DNA from 2 places in the Streptomyces sp. NPDC021212 genome. Region 1 is predicted to be linked to the other one. Evidence: riboswitches for the same ligand, from Rfam matches in the RefSeq annotation. Region 1 holds a riboswitch; the other holds the start of a gene.
What was found. A riboswitch is a leader RNA that binds a small molecule or an ion and turns the genes downstream of it on or off. The one in region 1 is predicted to bind thiamine pyrophosphate.
Positions count from the first base shown of each region.

Region 2: linked by a shared signal. The riboswitch ahead of ACH4SI_RS02715 (purine-cytosine permease family protein) and the one ahead of thiC (phosphomethylpyrimidine synthase ThiC) in region 1 are both predicted to bind thiamine pyrophosphate.

Region 1 covers NZ_JBIRPZ010000004.1:287,910-295,087, reverse strand. Annotated here, with positions in the region: gene ACH4SI_RS12770 (SsgA family sporulation/cell division regulator) at 261-695, shown strand; gene ACH4SI_RS12765 (YibE/F family protein) at 720-2,168, opposite strand; TPP riboswitch at 2,238-2,354, shown strand; gene thiC (phosphomethylpyrimidine synthase ThiC) at 2,347-4,116, shown strand; gene ACH4SI_RS12755 (flavoprotein) at 4,729-5,292, opposite strand; gene ACH4SI_RS12750 (helix-turn-helix domain-containing protein) at 5,426-6,610, shown strand; gene ACH4SI_RS12745 (hypothetical protein) at 7,057-7,178, shown strand, end outside.
Region 2 covers NZ_JBIRPZ010000001.1:690,422-697,599, reverse strand. Annotated here, with positions in the region: gene ACH4SI_RS02725 (serine hydrolase domain-containing protein) at 1-889, opposite strand, end outside; gene ACH4SI_RS02720 (APC family permease) at 1,003-2,619, opposite strand; gene ACH4SI_RS02715 (purine-cytosine permease family protein) at 2,688-4,094, opposite strand; TPP riboswitch at 4,086-4,179, opposite strand; gene ACH4SI_RS02710 (triphosphoribosyl-dephospho-CoA synthase) at 4,192-5,067, opposite strand; gene ACH4SI_RS02705 (IlvD/Edd family dehydratase) at 5,131-6,837, opposite strand; partial or broken gene ACH4SI_RS02700 (LuxR C-terminal-related transcriptional regulator) at 6,909-7,178, opposite strand, start outside.

The DNA of each region.
Region 1 (7,178 bases):
TCTCGGCGTCTGCCTCGCAACAACACCCCGGGGGTGCCTGTTGACGACAGCGAACATCGACACGGCCGCTGAACCGGCCCTGATCGCCCGCGCACCGGGCCGGCGTCGCCCGGCCCCGTGGGTTCCACCACTTCCACCACGGCAACACTGGCCATTTCCGTTCCCTCACATGAGGCAAAGCGACTCCGCCCCGCAGTCGAGTCGCTACGCTCCAGAGTCGGCCAAGTCTGAACTACCCGGGGCGGCGAACGATGCGTGACATGCGTGACACAGTCCAGGCGGAAGTGACGATGACCTTTCTGGTCTCGCAGGAACTGTCCTTCCGGATCCCGGTCGAGCTGTCGTACGACAGCGGCGATCCCTACGCGGTCGAGATCACCTTCCACCTGCCCGGCGACGCGCCGGTGAGCTGGGCCTTCGCCCGTGAGCTGCTGCTGGACGGGCTGAGCAAACCCTCCGGCGAGGGCGATGTGCGGATCGCACCGGCCTCGCCCGAAGGGCTCTCGGACGTGTTCATCAGACTGCAGGTGGGGTCCGAGAGGGCCCTGTTCCGGGCCGGGGCGGCGCCGCTGGTGGCCTTCCTGGACCGTACGGACCGGCTCGTCCCGTTCGGTGAGGAGCCCGCGGCCTGCGATCCGGTCGGCGATCTCGACGCCGAACTGGACCGCATCCTGGCCGAGGACCGATACGCGTAGCGCCGATGCGCGCCGGTACGCGCGTCAGCGTGCGCGCGCCCGGCGGCGCCGCCCGCGCCCCCGACCGCCACCGCTCGCCCCGCTGCCGCTCGTCCCGCCACCGCTTGCCCCGCCGTCGTCCGGCGTGTGGTCCGCGGAGACGACCAGGACGGCCAGCGCCGTGGTCACCGGCACCGAGGCGACCAGCCCGATGCTGCCCACCAGCGTGCGGACGATCTCCTGCGCGACGATCTCGCTCGTCGCCACCGTTCCCACCCCGCTGTCCGCGATCGAGAAGAGGAGCAGCAACGGAAGCGAGGCGCCCGCGTACGCCAGCACCAGGGTGTTCACGACGGACGCGATGTGGTCCCGCCCGATGCGCATCGCGGCCGCGTAGAGCTTGCGCCGGCTCGCCGTGGGGTCGGCTTCCCGCAACTCCCACACCGCCGAGGTCTGGGTGACTGTCACATCGTCCAGCACGCCCAGCGAACCGATGATCACCCCGGCCAGCAGCAGGCCCTTGATCTCGATGTTGGGGTAGAGGCCGTGCACCAGCCCGGTCTGGTCGTCGGTGTTGCCGGTCAGCGACGCCCAGCCGATGAACAGCGAGCCGAGCACCCCGATCAGCAGCAGCGAGACCAGGGTGCCGAGCACCGCGACCGAGGTCCGGGCGCTCAGCCCATGGCACATGTAGAGCGCGAGCAGCATGATCGCGCTGCCCCCGACGACCGCGACCACCAGCGGATTCGAGCCCTGGAGTATCGCCGGGAGGATGAACAGCGTCAGCACCCCGAAGCTGATGGCCAGCGCCACCAGCGCGAAGACGCCGCGCAGCCGGCCGACGGCCACGACCACGAGCGCGAACACCCCGGCGAGCAGGGCCATCGGGAACGAGCGGTTGATGTCCGAGACCGAATACTGGAGGTTCTTCGGCGCCTTGGGCGCGTAGGCCAGCTTCAGCTCCTGCCCGGCGCTGAACTTCCGTGAGGCGTTCGGCTGGACGATTTCAGGGAACGTGCGGCCTTTGTCCTTGCCCGAGGTGACCTCGATGGTGGCCCTCTCGCAGACGCTCTTCCCACCGCCGCTCCCGCCCCCCGCGGCCCCGCTCGCCCCGCCCGTGCCGCCGCCGGGCGCCGGGGCGGCGCCCTGCTGACCCGGTTCGGTGGGCGCCTGCGGCTGCGCGTTGACGTCGGCGCAGTCGACCTCCGCCACCTTCACCACCCGCCCGGCGACCGTCTCCTGGTCGAATCCGAGCCCGCTGCGGCCGTGGGTGGTGTGCTCGGGGCCGTCCGGCCACAGCGCGACCAGCCCGGCGACCACGGCGACGGTGAAGGGGATGAGCACCACCGCGATGATCTTGCGGAGGCGGGTGGAGACGGGGGTGGCCGGGCCGTGCGAGTGGGCGTGGCTGTGGCCGTGCGCGTGGCCATGGCCGGGGGCCTGGCCGGACGGGTGGGGCTGCTCGGGCGGATGGTCATGCTGTGTCGCGGTCACCGTCGCATCATCGCAAGAGCGCGAGGCCCCCTGTTCAGGTATGCGGGTAAACAGTTAGCGTGGGGACGCCTTTGCAATCGCGGGAGCTCGGAGCACCGGGCTGAGAGGGCGCTGACGCGACAGCTGCGCCGACCGCTGAACCTGGTACCGGGTAATGCCGGCGTAGGGAGTGGGTCTCATGACTCAGCAGGATGCACACATGCGCGAAAATGCTGCCGATTTCGGCTGGCACAAGGGATATGTCACGGGTTCCCGCCCGGACATCCAGGTCCCGGTTCGCCGCGTCCACCTCACCAATGGCCAGGACGTGACGCTGTACGACACGTCCGGCCCGTACACCGACCCCCACATCGACACCGACGTCCGCCGTGGCCTCGCGCCACTGCGGCAGAACTGGATCATCGCCCGAGGCGATACCGAGGAGTACTCCGGCCGTCCGGCCCGGCCCGAGGACGACGGGATCAAGCACACCGCCCCCCGCGGTGGCCTGCGCAACCTCGACGCGGTCTTCCCCGGACGGCCGCGCCAGCCCCGCCGGGCCCGCGACGGGGAGGCCGTCACCCAACTCGCCTACGCCCGCCGGGGGGAGGTGACGGCGGAGATGGAGTACGTGGCGCTCCGCGAGAACGTCTCCCCCGAGGTGGTCCGCGAGGAGATCGCGGCGGGCCGGGCCGTCCTGCCCGCCAACGTCAACCACCCGGAGATCGAGCCGATGATCATCGGCAAGCGATTCCTGGTGAAGGTCAACGCCAACATCGGCAACTCCGCCGTCACCTCGTCCATCGAGGAGGAGGTCGAGAAGATGACCTGGGCGTCCCGCTGGGGCGCCGACACGGTCATGGACCTCTCGACCGGCCGCAACATCCACACCACCCGGGAGTGGGTGCTGCGCAACTCCCCGGTGCCGATCGGCACCGTGCCGCTCTACCAGGCGCTGGAAAAGGTCGACGGCAAGGCCGAGGAGCTGACCTGGGAGGTCTACAAGGACACCGTCATCGAACAGGCCGAGCAGGGCGTCGACTACATGACGGTGCACGCGGGCGTACGGCTGCCGTACGTCCCCCTGACCGCCCGCCGCAAGACCGGCATCGTCTCCCGCGGCGGCTCGATCATGGCCGCCTGGTGCCTGGCCCACCATCAGGAGTCGTTCCTCTACACCCACTTCGAGGAGCTGTGCGACATCCTCGCGGCGTACGACGTCACCTACTCGCTGGGTGACGGGCTGCGCCCCGGATCCATCGCCGACGCCAACGACGAGGCCCAGTTCGCGGAGCTGCGCACGCTCGGCGAACTCAACCGGATCGCCAAGGAGCACGGCGTCCAGACGATGATCGAGGGCCCGGGACACGTCCCGATGCACAAGATCAAGGAGAACGTCGACCTCCAGCAGGAGATCTGCGAGGAGGCCCCCTTCTACACCCTGGGCCCCCTCACCACGGACGTCGCGCCCGCCTACGACCACATCACCTCGGGCATCGGCGCCGCGATGATCGCCTGGTGGGGCACGGCGATGCTCTGCTACGTCACCCCCAAGGAGCACCTGGGTCTGCCGGACCGCGACGACGTGAAGACCGGCGTGATCACCTACAAGATCGCCGCCCACGCCGCCGATCTGGCCAAGGGCCACCCCGATGCCCAGGCATGGGACGACGCGCTCTCCGACGCGCGCTTCGAGTTCCGCTGGGAGGACCAGTTCAACCTGGCCCTCGACCCGGACACGGCGCGCTCGTTCCACGACGAGACGCTTCCGGCGGAGCCCGCCAAGACGGCGCACTTCTGCTCCATGTGCGGGCCCAAGTTCTGCTCGATGAAAATTAGCAGAAGCATCACAGAGCAGTTCGGCGGCGACGCCGATGCGACGCCCGAGGAGATCGAGGCGGGGATGCTCCAGAAGTCCAGGGAGTTCGCCGAGGCGGGTAACCGCGTCTATCTGCCGCTCGCGGACTGATCTGCTGCCCATGCGAGTGAGCGATGGAGGCTTCTTAACGTGCTTCCATCGCTCACTGCTACATGGCCGGAGGTGCCTTAGCCGAGGGCCGCACTGGGGTCGTCGAGAGCGCGTCGCGCGAGGGTGCGGAACTCACTCATACAGACGCTGACGGGCGGTGTGTGCCCTCGGCGTCCTTGAGGCCGGGGAGGCCGGAGGTGGGGGGGTCCCCTGGCGTCGTTCAGGGCGGGGTTCATGGCAGCGTCTTGTGTCCAAGATCCACAGTTGGAGGTGTCGAGTAAGCGTGGCTGCTGCTTCTGCCACATCTGTTGGGCCCTCGACCTGCACCTCTGAAGTTCTGAACTTCGCCCCTCGTCTGGCGAGGCGAGTTTGTGGGCGCGGGCAGCGAGCGAGTTGTAGTCAGTGGCAACGCTGATGAATGTCGCGTAAGCCTCTTTTCGACCCTGCCGCCGCCAGTGTTCATGTTGACTGCTGCGCTGCGTTCCGCTGGTGTGCCTGGCTGCACGAACAGCTCCCAACGCTCCGAGCGCAGCGGCAACTACCGCTGCTCCAGCAGCAATTACGGCCGTGCCTCCGATACTCATGGCACGGATTGTCTCAGCAGTGGCTGGCTCACCGTCGATCAGCATCCTGCTGGTCGAGCGCTGATGCGGCCGCGTCCAGGGCCAAGTGCCACGGGTAGCTGTCCGGCCGACCTTTGCCCGGCTCGTTGGGTACGAATCCGCCTTCCCCGTACAGCACGCGCACCCCCATCGCGCGGAGTGTGGCAAGGCTGGTGTCGAACTGGGTGTGCTGGACGTAGGCGGCGTTGACGCATGGCATGGTCACGGTGGGGATGCCCTTGCCGATGGCCTCGGCCACGAATCCGACGATGAACTTCTCGGTGATCCCTAGGGCCCACTGGTTGATCGTGTTGAAGGTGGCTGGCGCCAGGACCGCGACATCGGCGGGGGGCCATGCGTCGGGCTCTCGGGGCAGCTTGTACTGGCTGCGTACCGGGTGCCCGGTCAGCTCCTCCAAGGCTGGCAGTTCGTCGTCAAGCCAGCGTGCGGCCGTGGGGGTCAATCCGAGGCAGACATCCCAGTCGGCCGCCTGCGCTCGTTCGATGACGCCAGCGATGTGCAGGACAGGCGGGGCGGCGCTGCCGAACAGGTAGAGGACAGGGTTCGCGGTCATGCGGGCAGTCCACCGTGTGGCACGCCCCATCCGCAAACTTCGCCCGCCTCGGCGTTGAGATCGTTGTTCACGGTCTTCTGCCGTGGCCGAGCGGGTAGCGTCTCCGTTGAGTGAGTCACGAAAGGGAGGCTGTATGCCGTTCCCCGACGACGAGCACCCGGGCGCTCGGATCGCACATCACCGGAAACGGGCTGGGCTGACTCAGCGTGGGTTGGCTCAGAAGATCCCCTACTCCTACAGCCTCCTCACCCAAGTCGAATCCGGGCACAAGCCAGCCAGCCCCGACCTGGTGGCCGCTGTGGCGAAAGCGCTGTGCATCGACGTGACCGCGCTGACCGGCCAGCCCTACGTCACCGAGCTACAACAGGACCGCTTGGCCTCGCTGGTCCGCCCGATCCGTGAAGCCCTCGACCTTTACGACCTGGGGGCCGATCCGGCGATCAAGCCGCGTCCCACTCCTCAGCTCATCGCCGCTGCTCAAGCTTTGTGTCAGCAGGTCCGGGCGACGAAGCTCCATGACGCTGCTCTTGATCTCCCCGGGACGATGGCGGAGATCACCACAGCCGCGTATCAGGCGCCGTCGTCCGAGTTGTGGGCCGCTCTGTCGAGTACCTACCGCACCGCGCATGACTTGGCCGTGAAGCTGGGCTATTACGACTTGTCCACCGTGGCTCTGGACCGTATGGACTGGGCCGCGTCACGGGCTTCCGATCCGTTGCTGTCCGCAGTGCGCCAGTACATGCGTGCGCTGGTCTACTTCCGAGAGGGCGAGTACACCATTGGTCAGCGGCTCGTGGCTTCCGGCCAGGGGCTGTTGGGGCAAGCTCCGCAGACGCGAGAGAGTCAGGCCGTCGCCGGACAGCTTCACCTCGGGGCAAGCATCATCGCTGCCCGCGCCGAGGACGAAGGCGCGGTGACGACCCACCTCGCAGAGGCCAAGTCCTACGCGGATCGGGTGGGTGAGGCCACGGACGTGCACTGGCTGTCCTTTGGTCCCACGAACGTCAGTCTGCACGCCGTATCCGCCCATGTCGAGATGCGTCACTACGGCGAGGCTCTGCGAGAGGCCGCGAAGGTGCGGATACCAAAGGACTGGCCTGCATCCCGCGCCGCTCATTTCTACGTGGATCAAGCACGGGCTCAGATGGAGGCGGGCCGTAACGAAGCGGCCTTGAAGTCCATCGTCACCGCGCGCAAGCTGGCTCCGCAGCAGACGCGGTATCACTCAGGTGCACGAGAGACCATCAGGAGCCTGATCCACCTGTCCCGGCGCACCCCGGACACCCTGGATCACCTGGCCGCCTGGGTGGGCCTCTGACACTTTCACCGCAGTAGCCCCCGGCTTTCACTCAAGTGTGAAAGTTGGGGGCTTCGCATGTCACCAGCATGAATACTCAGCCGGTTTACACCCGCCACAGGACCCCGGCGACGCGGGCATGCGCCCCGGGGCGTGGCCAACCTGAGGAAGCAGGTCGACATGCGGAACTGTATCGGCAGGATCTTCGAACCGTTGAGGAGAGTGCTGCAACCCGGCCAGGGGCGTCATCGCACGGTGAAGGCAAGCCCGCCGATGGCCTGCGGGGATGCCTCGACGTTGCGCATTCCTCGTGTGCGCCAGGTGCCGACTCGGCCGACGTTGCGCGGGGAAGAGGTCGGCCTCGTCCGGCCGTACGTCGTGGCGCATGAGCGGCGGCAGGAACGTGGCGGTGAGGGCTCCCCTCGCGTGGCGCTGGTGTGCCCGCCGCACGGGATGGTGGTGGTCCGGTGAGTGCGCAACCGCGGCTGCTGCCCTGGAGCGGCACGAACGGTCAACCTGCCTATCTCGTGACCGACGAAGAAGGCACCGGGCACGTGTCGAAGCTCGCGGACGAGATGGAAGCGTTCCA
Region 2 (7,178 bases), on a different contig from region 1:
GTTCGGGCAGCACCAGGCAGAACTGCCCGTAGGCCCCGTCGCCACGGTAGCCGTGACGGGATCGCCAGAACTGGAATCCGTACCCCTGCTGCCAGTCGGACACCGCGCCCTCCGCGGTGCCGTCCGCGTTGTCGATCTGCGCCCGGGTCGCCTCTGCCACCCAGGACGCGGGCAGCAGTTGGCGGCCCTCCCAGACCCCGTTGCCGAGGTACAGCAGGCCCAGCCGGGCGAGGGCGTCCGTGGTGGCATACATGCCGCTGAAGCCGAGGTCGCGGCCGGGCGGACGTTGGATCCAGGCCGTCTCGCCGATCCCCAGCGGGTCGAACAGCCGCGGCCGCAGATAGTCGGTGAGCGACTGCCCGGTCACGCGCTGGACGATCGCGGCGAGGCTGTACGTGGCGGGCTGGTTGTAGGCGAAGACGGTGCCCGGGTCGCGGTCGGGCGGGGTCAGCAGGAACCCGCGCACCGGCTCGGCCGGGTCGCGGGCGAACGCCTGCTCCCGGGTCTCGGCCAGATGCCCGCTGGCCATGGCCGCGACGTGCCGTACGAGCATGGCCCGGCTACGCGGGTCGGTGATGTCGCCCTCGAACTCGGGGAAGTAGGAGATCACCGGGTCGTCGAGGCTCATCAGCCCCTCGGCCACCGCGAATCCGGCCGCCGTCGAGGTGAAGCTCTTGCTGATGGAGTAGAGCAGATGCGGCCGGTCCGCGGTGTACGGCGCCCACCAGCCCGAGGCGACCACATGGCCATGACGCACGATCATCAGGCTGTGCGGCTCGATGCCGGGCGCCGCCTCCAGCGCGTCGAGGAACGCGCCGACACCTCGCGCGTCCACGCCCTGCGCGGCAGGTGTGCTCTCGGGCAGGGGGTGAGCACTCCGAGCACTCATCGCGCCTCATCCTCCAAATGCGGTGGGTCGTGCACGGCCGGTAGTGCTGCGATCATGGACGAAGAAGCCGCACCGCGCCAGAGTGCCTTCCGGCCCCCTGGAGACCTGGCTGCTCAGACCGGCGGCGCCGTGGGCAGTGCCTCCGCCGCCCCCGTCCCGAGGTGCGCGACGCCCGAGCGCACCGCCCACGCGAACACACCGAGCGCGAGGGCGCCCACCGCGACCGTGTCGTACGGCGCCGACAGACGGCCCGAACCGCCGAAGCTGCCGAGCCACGACAGCAGGGTCAGCGCGGCGAGGTGGAACACCAGCCACGCGCCGTGCCGCAGCTCGCCGAGTCCCCCGGTGCCGCCACGCCGCTGGAGCAGGAACAGCGGGACCCCGGCCAGGACGAGCGGCAGGGCGAGCCGCAGGTCGTCCCAGCCGGACCAGAACACGAACTCGCTGGCCACGACGAAGCTGAGGGGAGCGATCCAGCGCACCCCCGCCACCTGCCCTTCCGCCCGGGGCACTCCCCGCTCCCGGTCGTGTGCCCGGAACACCGCGACGGCCACCGCCGAGGCCGCGTAGATGAGCAGATACATGTCCCCCATCACGCTCACGATGTCCTGCCAGCCACCGAACGGCAGCATGAAGATCACGATGACCGCGAGGTTGAGCAGCAGCGCGCGGTGTGCCATGCCGGAGCGGGGGTCGATGCGCATGAAGAAGCGCGGCAGCAGGCCGTTCTTGGCCAGGGCGTAGGTGTGCCGGGCGTTGATCGCCACCCCGACGTAGGCGGAACCGCCCGGGGAGATCACGGCGTCGGCGTACAGCAGCGTGGCCAGCCAGTGCAGATTGAGGATGAGGGCGAGCTGGCCGAACGGCGACTCGAAGTTGACTCCCTGCCAGCCGTCGCCCAGCGCGGAGTCCGGCACCGTGTAGAGGAACGCCAGCTGGAGCCCGAGGTAGACCAGCACGGCCAGGCCGATCCCGGTGAGCACCGCGGCCGGTACGGAACGGCGCGGATTGCGGGCCTCGCCGGAGAAGTCCAGCGGGGCCTGGAAGCCGTTGACGGAGTACACGATGCCACCGCCGGCGAGGGCGGTGAGGCACGCCGCGTAGCCGTACGGTGCGAAGCCGCCGTGTTCGGTGAGGCGCCCGGAGTGGGTGCCCGACAGGAACAGCGCGACGACGGTGACGACGGGGACGATGACCTTGAACACCGACACCAGGTTGTTGAGCCGGGCGAATATCCGCACGGCGAACCAGTTGAGCGCGGTGAGCAGCACGCTCAGTCCGACGGCCACGCCGAGGCCCGGGAGGGTGAGGCGGCCGCCGTCGTAGAGCCCCGGCAGATAGTGCGCGGCGTACTGCATGATCGCGCTGATTTCCGCGGCCGTGCCGCCCACGGACAGCACGACGGACCAGCCGACCATCGTGCCGACCAGCCGCCCGCTCGCGTACAGCGGCCACCGCACGGTGCCTCCGCCCTCCGGGCGGGTGGCGCCCAGCTCCACCATGACCAGGGCGATCAGGGCGCACAGCGCCCCCGCGGCGATCCAGGACAGCAACGCGGCGGGTCCGGCGGTCTGGGCGGCGTACAGGGCCGCGAACAGCCAGCCGGACCCGAGGATGTTGGAGAACCCGATCGCGGTCAGGCCCCAGAAGCCGAGGTCCTTGTGGAGTCTGCGCTCCTCGGCGAGGACCGCCGGGGCGGCGATGGACTCCACCGGCTGGTTCTGCGGCACGTGGCACGTCTCCTCGGGTAGTGCGTAACCTGGCGAAGCCCCCAGGGTGCCACGGCCGCCGCCGTGCCTCAGTGGGTGGTGCGGCGCCGTGCCCTGAGCGGGACGTAGACGAGGAGCGCCGCGAGGAAGGCGGCGTAGTACGCGAGGTCGGCGCCGTGCAGCGCGGCGGCCACCGGGCCCGTGTAGAGGCTGGTGTCCATGAACGGCACCGCCGCGGCGAAGGCGGCGCCGAACGCCAGCAGGGCGGGCCACCACGGCTGCGGGCGGGCGCTCTCGGCGGCCAGGTCGACCGGCGCGCCGCCCCGGGTCCGGGCGCGGACGAACCAGTCGACGGCCACGATCGCGACGAAGCCGGGAATCCAGTAGCCGACGAACAGCAGCACGTTCTGGAAGCGGGCGGTGGTGTCGGCGGCGTGCATCCACAGCACCAGCGGGAAGCCGAGCGCGGCGGCGAGGGCCGCGGCCAGGGGGCGGGGGATGCGAACACCGGCGGTCTGCAGGGCCAGTGAGCCGCTGTAGTCGTTCATGGCGTTGCTGCACAGGGCGGCCAGCGCCACGGCCAGCAGTCCGAACGCGCCGAGCGCCCCGCCGCCCAGGGCCGTATCGACGCCACGGGCGGTCTGGTCGGTGAAGACGGAGGCTCCCCACAGCCCGAGCGCCTGGACGGCCACGAAGGACACGGTGACGCCGAGCAGAGTGCACCAGAACATGCCGACCCGGGAGGTGGCGCGGGGCAGATAGCGGCTGAAGTCGCTGGCGTACGGCGCCCACGACAGCGCCAGGCTCAGGGCGATCGTGCTGGTCAGGACGAAGGCGCCGAGGCGGTCGGCGCCGTGGGCCGATCCGGTGGCGGCGGGGTGGACGCCGCCCTGCAACTTGACGGCCAGGGCGGCGAACGCGGCAGCGAGGACGAAGGTCATCAGCTTCTGCATCCGGTGGATGGCCTCGTAGCCGAGCACCCCGAGCGCTCCCTGGGCGGCCATCATGATCAGCACACCCAGCCAGAACGGCAGGCCGCACAGCCGGGCCAGGGCGTCACCGCCGAACAGGCCGATGAGCGCGTCCCAGGCGACCGAGGACAGCCACTGCAGAACACCCGGCACGGCGACCCCCCGGCCGAAGGCCAGCCGCGCCAGCGGCAGCTGCCCGGCCCCGGTCAGACTGCCCCAGGTGCCCAGATACGCGGTGGGCACGGCGCCGATGAGGGTGCCCAGGACGACGGCGGCCAGCGCGGTGGCGAAGTCCAGGCCGAGGGAGATCCCGACGGTGCCGGTGAACACACCGGTCATGGTCAGGTTCGGGGCGAACCACACGGTGAACAGGCGCCCCGGCCCGCCGTAGCGGTGGCTCTCCGGAACCGGCGCGATACCGCGCGCCTCGACGCGCAGATCGCCGGGCGCGGTGGGCATCCGCCCGTCGAAGACGGATTCCGCGCCGGTGGGTGCCGGGTCGGTGGCAGCATGCGGCAAACGCATCGATGACATCCCTCCGCCAGTGCTAACTGGTTCAGGTTCGACGGGTGTGATCTCAGCCCCGCGTGGGGCACCCCGTGTCGGTTGGAGCGCCCCCAGGCTAACCCCTCGCCGCGTGGACCCGGTCCTGGGGACGGGTCCGGGCCGGCAGCGCGTCCAGGAACAGCGCCCCGGCCAGCAGCGCGGCGCTTCCGCGGGGCGCGATGCCCGTCTCGCGCAGCTCGGCGTCCAGGGTGGCGAGGGCGGCGGCGCCCCGGGCCGTCGCGGTGCCGCCCGCCTCCAGCACACCGCGCGCCCCGTCCTGCACCCGCCGGAGGGCGGGCGGGCCCGCCCGGTACAGCGGCCCGGTGTCCTGGAGGGTGCTCATCACGGTGAGCAGCGCGTCGAGCCGCGCCTGTGTCTCGGTGGCGCCCGCGGCCCGCGCCGTCGCCAGGGCGTCCAGGGCGCGGCGTACGTGCGGGAAGGCGGCCCGCGCCTCGCCGCGCGCACCCGCCGCGCCATAGGTGGCGGACACCTGCGAGCCCGCCGAGGGCTTGCGCGGGGCGCCGCGGTCGGTGTGGGCGGCGAGCTGCCGGGCGGTGGCGGTCAGCTCCCGGGGCGCGGCGCCGGGTTCCAGGGCGGCGGCCGCCACCAGCAGCCCCAGCACCCACAGCGCCCCGTGGTGCAGGCGTCCGGTGACCGGGCCGCCACCGGCCCGCGCCATGGTCCACTCGGCGCAGCGGCCGATGGCGCCCAGCTCCTCGCGGAGCGCCCGCGTCGGCTCGCCGGGGCGGCGGGCGGCGGCCGCCATGGCGGCGAACCCGGGCGCCAGCGACTTGGCCGACCAGCGCAGCGCGAGCAGATCGGTGCCGGTGGCGCGGGCCTGGAGGTCACGGGTGTCCGCGAGGCCCGGTTTGGGGGTCAGCTCCGCCTGGGAGATCAGGGCTCGTACGGCGGTCTGCGCCAGTGCCTCGTCCGTGGAGCGCGTCGTGGGCATGCCCGGAGAGTAAGCGGCGAACCTTTCCCGGACCTGGGTCGTTCCTGTGATCCCGCTGTGTGCTCAATGCGATTCCCTGGCGACGAAGGATCCGCGGGTGCCGACGAGGAAGTCCAGGCCCGCGCCGCGGTCGGCCTGTTCGACGTGGTCGCGGTAGATCTGCTCCCATCCACCGGTGGCCGGTGGCGCGGCGGCGGTCACCGGTTGCCGTGCGGCGAGTTCCTCGTCCGGTACGTCCAGCCGCAAGTGCCGCCGCTCGACGTCCAGTTCTATCCGGTCGCCGGTGCGCACCAGCCCCAGCGGGCCGCCCGCCGCTGACTCGGGCGCGATGTGCAGGACAACGGTGCCGAAGGCGGTTCCGCTCATCCGGGCGTCGCTGATCCGCACCATGTCCCGCACTCCGGCCCGCAGCACCGCGGGCGGCAGCGGCATGTTCCCCACCTCGGGCATGCCGGGGTAGCCGCGCGGTCCGCAGCCGCGCAGGACCAGCACATCGGAGGCGTCGACCTCCAGGTCCGGGTCGTCGATCCGGGCCTTGAAGTCCTCGATCCCGTCGAACACCACGGCGCGGCCCCGGTGGCGCAGCAGTCCCGGTGTCGCGGCGGCCGGCTTGATGACGGCTCCGTCGGGACAGAGGTTGCCACGGAGCACGGCGAGCCCGGCGCCGTGGGCGATCGGGTCCTCCGCGGTGCGGACGACGGTGAGGTCGGCGCTGGACCGGCCGGACAGCTGCTCGGTGAGGGAGCGGCCGGAGACGGTGACGGCGGGTTCCAGGTGGTCCCTGATCTCCCCGAGGACGGCGTCCAGGCCGCCGGCGCGGTGGAAGTCCTCCATGAGGTGGGATCCGGCGGGCTGCACGTCGGCGAGCAGGGGTATGCCACGGCCCGCGCGGTCGATGTCGTCCAGGCCGAAGTCCGCCCCGACCCGGCGGGCGAGGGCCAGCAGATGGACGACCGCGTTGGTGGAGCCGCCGATGGCTGCCACCGCGCGCACCGCGTTCCGCAGCGCCTCCGCGGTCAGGACGGCGCTGGGCCGCAGGTCCTCGCGCACCATGTCGACGATGCGGTTGCCCGCCGCGTGGGACAGCTCCAGCAGTCGGCTGTCGGGCGCGGGGAGCCCCGCGTTGCCGGGCAGGGTCATGCCCAGCGCCTCGGCGGCGCACGCCATGGTGGACGCCGTGCCCATGGTGTTGCAGTGCCCCCGGCTGCGGATCATCGCCGACTCGGCCCGGCGCAGCTCCGAGCGCTCCATCCGCCCGGCCCTTACCTCCTCGCTCAGCTCCCACACCCCCGTGCCGCAGCCCAGCGGGCGCCCCTTCCACGAGCCGTTCAGCATGGGACCGCCGGTGACCATCAGGGTGGGCAGGTCGACCGACGCGGCCCCCAGGAGCAGGGACGGTACGGTCTTGTCGCAGCCGCCGAGCAGGATCACACCGTCGACGGGGTTGGCCCGGATGAGTTCCTCGGTCACCATCGCGGCGAGGTCGCGGAAGAACATCGCGGTCGGGCGGAGCAGGGTCTCCCCCAGCGACGGCACCGGAAGCTCCAGCGGCACCCCGCCGGACTCCCACACCCCCCGTTTCACATGGTCGGCGATTTCGCGGAAGTGGCTGTTGCAGGGCGTGAGTTCGGACCAGGTGTTGCAGATGACGATCTGCGGGCGTCCGTCGAAGGCGTGGTCGGGGAGTCCGCGCCGCATCCAGGCACGGTGGATGAACGCGTCGCGGGTCTCACCCTCGTACCACTGCCGCGACCGGTGCGTGCCACTCATACGAACCTTCCGATCTCTCGACGATTCGTGCGGAGGAACGCTGCCCACCGCAGAGGGGTTTCAGGCCCCCTTCAGGCCCGGCGGTGGGCGTCCTCCAGGTAGTGCAGCACGGCGGCCACGCGCCGGTCGGTGCGGTCGGTGGGGGCCAGTCCGAGCTTGGCGAAGATGCTACGGATGTGCGTGTGGACGGCGCCCTCGGTGACGACGAGCCGCTCGGCGACGGCGGTGTTGCCGAGCCCTTCGGCCATCAGGGCCAGGACGTCGCGTTCGCGGGGGCTGAGCCGGTCCAGCCGGGTGTCGGGCCGGGTGCGGGCGAAGAGCTGCGCGACGACCTCGGGGTC